Regions from separate parts of the Stenotrophomonas sp. 01N47 genome, predicted to be linked through region 2. Evidence: predicted binding sites of a transcription regulator. Region 2 holds the regulator's gene; the other holds the start of a gene.
What was found. Region 2 encodes FliA, which starts transcription of late flagellar genes. Its sites were predicted from a motif close to TAAAGTTTNNCNNNCNNNGGCCGATAA; they were not measured.
Positions count from the first base shown of each region.

Region 1: a site for FliA is predicted at 1,638-1,664, ahead of AC1DKR_RS13965 (methyl-accepting chemotaxis protein). Genes of this name have one in related genera too.

Region 1 covers NZ_JBFTQU010000006.1:100,643-104,045, forward strand. Annotated here, with positions in the region: gene AC1DKR_RS13965 (methyl-accepting chemotaxis protein) at 1-1,609, opposite strand, end outside; gene AC1DKR_RS13970 (arylamine N-acetyltransferase family protein) at 1,812-2,645, shown strand; gene AC1DKR_RS13975 (VOC family protein) at 2,678-3,049, opposite strand; gene AC1DKR_RS13980 (transporter substrate-binding domain-containing protein) at 3,163-3,403, shown strand, end outside.
Region 2 covers NZ_JBFTQU010000005.1:26,602-30,004, reverse strand. Annotated here, with positions in the region: gene AC1DKR_RS09975 (protein phosphatase CheZ) at 1-547, opposite strand, end outside; gene cheY (chemotaxis response regulator CheY) at 547-939, opposite strand; gene AC1DKR_RS09965 (RNA polymerase sigma factor FliA) at 959-1,702, opposite strand; gene AC1DKR_RS09960 (MinD/ParA family ATP-binding protein) at 1,699-2,586, opposite strand; gene flhF (flagellar biosynthesis GTPase FlhF) at 2,573-3,403, opposite strand, start outside.

The DNA.
Region 1 (3,403 bases), on a different contig from region 2:
CGAAGGTGGACAGCAGGCGATTGATGCTGGTCGACAGCGTGCGCACGAAGCCCTGCTTGCCCTCCAGTACGATGCGCCCTTGCAGCTCGCCATGCGCCGCCGCGTCGACCAGTGCCGCCACTTCGGTTTCCAGCAGCGTTTCCAGCGCGCGGCTGCGCCATTCCACCGCAACGCCAAGGAAGTGGTCGTCCTCGACGATGGCATTGGCGATCAACTGGTAGCGGGTACCGGCGCGGCCGATCTCACGCTCTTCGCGCTGACGAACACCGATCAGTCCCGCCAGCGCCGGATGCAGGCGGACCGCGTCGCTGCCAAGCAACGTCTCTGCGGGAAGATCCAGGAGCTGCAGCAGCGCCGGATTGGCGTAAGCCACCAGTCCTTCCGCATCAACCACCATCAAGCCGGTCTGGGCGCTGTCCAGCGCCTGCCGCACGCGCGTGTTGCCGCGTGCCACCGCGCGCTCGGTTTCGATCCGCGCACGCAGGCGTTGCTGCATGTCGACCAGGCACTGCGCAAGCTGGCCGATCTCATCGTTGACGTTGTGCACGCGCAGCGTGGTGTCGAGCCGGTCATCGGCGATATCGCCAGCGAAACGCAGGGTGTCCTGGATCGGTCGACGCACCGCGCGGACGACCAGCACCAGGCTGGTGATCAGCACGCCAGCCACCAGCAGCAGGGTGGCCACGAACAGCACGCTGGCCATACGAGCGCCCGACTGCTGACGAAGCTGCGCCTGAGCCAGTGCCGCACTTTGCGCCTGCTGGAATGCGGCCAGTGCCGGGCCCACAGCCGCCGCGGTCTCAAGCAGTGACTGCGCCTCAACGTCCAGGCCGACGCGCGCGGCGGTATAGCCCAGCAGCGCGGCCTGGTAGGCCTCCATGCCCGTGCGCACGTGCTCCTGCACCTCGGCGGGCAGGCCCGCCAATGCCAGATCGAAGGGCAGCTTTTCTTCGCTGGCACGATCGGCGTGGGTGGAATCGCCATCGAGCAGCAGCAGCGCTTCCTGGCGCCGCATCCGCTGCACATGCAGGGAAAGCGCGGGGCGCTCCAGCGCGTCCACCTGTGCCTGCACCGCGTCGGCGGACTGCTGCAGTTGCGCGGCCAGGCCTGCGTCGCCACGCCCCATCTCATCGACTCGTTCGAACAACGCGGCGATGCCCTGTGAGAATGCATCAACGGCCTCGGTCATCTCCTGCAGCACCTTGCGCCGCCCCGCATCCATCGGCATTGCACGCAATGCCTGCAGATCCTGCTTCAACGTCCGTTGCGTGGCCAGCAACTGGCTGCGGTCGGCATCGTCGAAACTTCGCGCATACTGGGTCTGCAGGCGCCGGGCCTCGGCCACCCGCGCTGCCAGCGAAGCGACGCGGTCACTGCCGTGCTGGTAGCTGGCCTGATCGCGCGCCGACTGCATGCTCGCATGGCTGGTCCAGGCATGGACGGCGGCGATGGCCACCAGGCCCAGGCTGCAGACCAGCAGGGTCGCCTTGAGCTTGTCGGTGACGCTCAGCCGATGGGGCTGCAACCAGCGCAGCAGGCCAGGGAAACGGGAACGCAACCCGGCAACGCGGCTACGCAGGGACCGAAGGTGGGGAACGACGGCCGACATGACAGACTCCAGGCGGAAGGACACACCTGTATCGACCGGTTGCAGCAGAACTTTAGCCCCGGATTGATTCCTGCCACGAGCGGCGGGCAGTTGTCGCTGTTGTACCGGCCGCAGACGACCGGGGGATGACACCGTCGGGGCGCGCTTGACCTCAACCCCGGTTGCGGTATCACAGTGGAGTCCCCTGCCCGTGATGCCTGCCATGTCCATCGACGTCCCCCGCTACCTGCAGCGCCTGCAGCTGGATGCCCCGCCCCCGCTCACCCTGGCCGGGCTGACCCTGCTGCAGCAGCGCCACAACGCCCTGCTGCCGTTCGAGACCCTGACCAGCCTGCTGCGCGACGCGGTAGCGATCGACCTGGACAGCGTCCAGCACAAGCTGCTGCACGCGCAGCGCGGCGGTTACTGCTTCGAACTCAATGGCGCGTTCCTGGCCCTGCTGCAGGCCTTGGGCTTCGATGCGCGACCGCTGAGCGCTCGGGTGCTGCTGTCGGCTGCAGAGGGCGAGCTGACCGCGCGTACGCACCTGCTCCTGCGGGTGCGTCTGCAGGACGAGGATTGGCTGGTCGATACCGGCTTCGGCAGCCTGACCCCGACCGTGCCATTGCGCCTGCATGAGACCGCAGTGCAGGAGACACCCCATGAGCGCTACCGCGTGCGGCGCCTGGACGATGGCGACTTCATGCTTGCCGCTGAGGCCGGTGACGACTGGCGGCCGCTGTACCGTTTCGACCTGCAGCCACCGGCACCGATCGATAACGAGGTAGGCAACTGGTACGTGTGCACGCACCCGCAGTCGAGCTTCCCCGGCCAACTGCGTGCATCACTGACCGGGCCGGATTGGCGGCGCACCATCGGCAGCGGCAACTACACCGAATACCGCACGGGCCAGGTACCGGCCAAGCGCCCGCTGCGCGATGTGCAGGACGTGCGCGAGGTGCTGCAGCAGGGCTTCGGCATGCGCCTCCCGGACGATTCGCGTTTGGATCCGGCCATCGCCGACTGGCTGCAGCGATCACAGGCCACGTCCGTGTAGCGCCGCGCCATGCTCGGCTGCTGTGCTTGCGGCTATGGGTTGATGGGTGCCTGCAGGGCGATCCGGTTGCCCTCGCTGTCGCGGATCTCGGCCACCCGCCAGCCACCGGCCACGGCCGGGCCAAAGCACAGCACCGCGCCGGCCTGCAGGGCACGCTGCAGGCTGCGATCCACATCGTCCACGCCCAGGTAGATGCGCGGACCCTGCTCCGACGGCAGGTAGTCGGCGCCGTGCACCAGCGCCATGCTGGCACCTGCGGCGTCATCGTTGAACGACAGGTAGGCCATTCGGCAGTCATGCAGGTCGATCGGCGCTTCGATGCGCACCTGCAGCCAGTGCTCGTAGAACGCCACGGCGCGTTCGAGATCGGCGACCGGAACTTCAACATGCAGGATGGGATTCATGGTGATCGTGCTCGGCGTGCAGGCGGATGAAAGGCAGCATCGCAGCCCTGTGCACTACACGCTACAGCCACGACTGGCATGCTGGACAGCCCGCCACCCTCCTGGAAACGCCCATGTCCCTGGCAGACCATCGTCATGCTTTGGCCCCGCTCGGCCACCTGCGCGTTGCCATCAACCTGGGCAACCCGGTGCTGGCCCAGGGCAACGCCAATTCACCACATGGGCCGTCGGTGGAACTGGCCACCGCGCTGGCACAGCGGCTGGGTGTGCAGGCCTGCTTCAGTTGCCACGATGCGGCCGCATCGGTGGTTGCGGCGGTGAATGAGGATGCGTGGGACCTGGCCTTCCTGGCGG
Region 2 (3,403 bases):
CCAGTCCCTTCAGTGCCGGCCCAGCCAGTTCCGGATCGGTGCGATGCTGTTCCGGCGGCAGGCCGAGCGCGCCGAAGCCTTCGTGCACGCGGCGGACGATGCCCACCACGCGACGGATGATCTGCCCGGTCAGGTCCTGGTAGCTCTGGGTCAGGGCGATCTCGGTGAGGTTGTGGCGGATGCGGTCGAGCTGCACGTCCTGGCCCGGCTGCAGGCCGTCGGCGCGCAGCTGTTCGGTCAGGCTGCGGCACTCTTCGGCCAGGTCCAGGGTGCGGTGCGTGGCCTGTTCGGTCATCGCCACCACGTGGTCCAGGCGCGCGCAGGCATCGTCCAGCTCGCCGGCTTCATCGGGCACGGTCGGCAGTTCGCCCAGCGCCTGGCCCAGTTCGCGGGCCAGCCGCGAAAGGCCGCTCATCATCGGCTGGGTGCGCAGCGCCACCAGGCCGTCGATGCGCTGGCGCCACGCCGCCTCGTCGCCGGATTCCAGTGCATCCAGGGCTTCCTGCAGGCGCAGGGCGAGGGCGCTCTTGTCGACCGTGGTATCCATCAAGCGCTGGCCGCCAGGCGTTCGAAGATCTTGCCGAGCTTCTCTTCCAGCGTCTGTGCGGTGAACGGCTTGATGATGTAACCGTTCACGCCGTTCTGCGCCGCTTCGATGATCTGCTCGCGCTTGGCTTCGGCGGTCACCATCAGCACCGGCAGGGTCTTCAGCTTGGCATCGGCACGGATGGCCTTGAGCAGTTCGATGCCGGTCATCACCGGCATGTTCCAGTCGGTGACCACGAAGTCGAACGGCTGGCTCTGCAGCAGCGACAGCGCGGCATGCCCGTCCTCGGCTTCGGCGGTATTGGTGAAGCCCAGATCGCCCAGCAGGTTCTTGACGATACGACGCATGGTCGAAAAATCGTCGACGATCAGGATGCGCATGTTCTTGTTCAAAGCAGAGTTCCTTTGTTGATCAGCTCTCGAGGCCGGCGTCGGCCGCCTCGAAAATCTTCAGTCGGCCACGCAGGCGCAGGACCGCCTGGCCGTGGATCTGGCAGACCCGCGACTCGCTCACGCCGAGCACTGCGCCGATCTCTTTCAGGTTCAGTTCCTGCTCGTAGTAGAGCGACAGCACCAGCTGTTCGCGCTCGGGCAGGTGGCCGATGGCATTGCCCAGCTCGCGGCCGAATTCACCGCGCTCCAGCACCTGCTGTGGGGTCGGGCCGCCCTGGGCGACGGTGTCCAGCTCGCCCTGGTCTTCAATGCGCGACTCCAGGCTCAGTACCTGGCCGCGCGAGGCGTCCTCCATCAGGCGCAGGTACTCGGGCAGCGGCATCTCCATCGCGGCGGCCACTTCTGTGGCACTGGCGGCACGGCCGGTGCTCTGCTCCAGGCGGCGGATGGTGGCCGCAGCGTCACGGGCACGGCGGTGCACCGAACGCGGTACCCAGTCGCCACGACGGATCTCATCGATCATCGAACCGCGGATGCGGATCGAAGCGTAGGTCTCGAACGAGGCACCCTGGTCGGCGTCGTAGCTGCGCGAGGCTTCGATCAGGCCCATCATGCCGGCCTGGATCAGGTCGTCCACCTCAACGCTGGCCGGCAGGCGTGCGGCCAGATGGTGGGCGATGCGCCGCACCAGGTCCGAGTGCTGGGCGATGACCTCGTTGGCCGCCGTGCGCTGGACCTCTCTGTACTGGGCGGCGCCTTTCATGCGGCCACCCCGCGCTGCTTGATGATGCGTTCGAGGAAGAACTCGACGCCGCCGCGCGGCTCGGTCGGTGCCTGCCAGCGGGCGGTGCGGCGGGCGATCTCGGTGATCGCCAGTGCCGACGGGCTGGACGGATAGGCCTTCACCACCGGCTGCTGGCGCTGCACCGACAGGCGCAGCCAGTCGTCCTGCGGCACGCAGCCCAGGTAGTTCAGCGAGACATCGGCGAGGAACTTCTCGCAGACGCGGGTCAGCTTCTCGTACAGCACGCGGCCTTCGTTGGGGTCGCGCACCATGTTGGCCACCACCTGGATGCGGTCCACGCCACGTTCGCGCGACAGCACCTTGATCAGCGCATAGGCGTCGGTGATCGAGGCCGGTTCATCGCAGACCACCACCACGGTGTCCTGCGCGGCCTGGCAGAAGGTCAGCACGCCATCGGTGATGCCGGCGGCGGTGTCCACCACCATGATGTCCAGCTCGCGCTCCAGTTCGGAGAACACGTTGACCAGGCCCACATGCTCGGCCGGGGCCAGCTCGGCCATGTGCCGGCGGCCGGACGCAGCCGGTACCACCAGCACGCCGTTCGGGCCTTCGATGATCACGTCATCCAGGCTGCAGCGGCCAGCGACCAGGTCGGCCAGGGTGTTGGTGGGGCTCAGGCCCAGGATCACATCGATGTTGGCCAGGCCCAGGTCGGCGTCCAGCAACAGGGTGCGTTTGCCCATTCCCGCAAGCGCCACGGCCAGGTTGGCCGACACGTTGGTCTTGCCGACGCCGCCCTTGCCGCCGGTCACGGCAATCGTGCGCACAGGGCCGAGCGGCTCGCTGCGGGTCGCCGTCAGCGGGAAGGTGGTGGTCAGCTTGGCGTACTCACGCGACGGCATGGTTCAACTCCGGGTTGCAGGGCATATCGGCCGCGCGGCGCAAATCTTCAAGGCGAAGTACAAGATTGGCTGCACTGGCCCGGTGCAGGTCGTCCGGGACGTCCTGGCCATCGGTCACCCAGGTGATCGGCAGCTTGTGGTCCACCGCCACCGACAGGGCGTTGCCGAAGCGGCCGGTCTCGTCCAGCTTGCTCAGCACCAGGCCCTGCAGGTTGGCCGCGCCGAAGCGGCGGACCACCTCGTCCATGTCGCCGAAGCTGGTGTTGGCCGGCAGTACCAGCAGGGTGCGGACCTGGCGGGCAGCGCGCAGCCACTGCAGCTGGGCGGCCAGCGCACGGTCGCGCGGGCCCAGGCCGGCGGTGTCGATCAGCACCAGCTTGTAGTCCTTCAGGCGTTCCAGCAGCTGGTCCAGGTCGGTGCCGCTGTTGGCCTCGTGCACGGCGATGCCGAGCTGGCGGCCGTAGCCGTACAGCTGTTCGCGGGCGCCGATGCGCATCGTATCGGTGGTGACCAGGGCGACGTCGCGGGCGGCATGGGCTTCGGCGAAGCGCGAGGCCAGCTTGGCGATGGTGGTGGTCTTGCCGGCGCCGGTCGGGCCGACCAGGGCGATCACACCGCCTTCCTCCATCGGATCGACCGGGGCGATCGGCAGCTTGCGCGAGATCAGCCCCAGCATCAGGCCGCGGCCGCGATGCGCTTCGGTTTCCAGCGGGATCTGCATGGCCACGTCGCGGGCGATGCCGGCATCGAAGCCGTACTCGTCCATCAGGTCCAGTGCCGTAGCGCGCACCGGACTGCCGCGCAGGCGCTCGTCGGT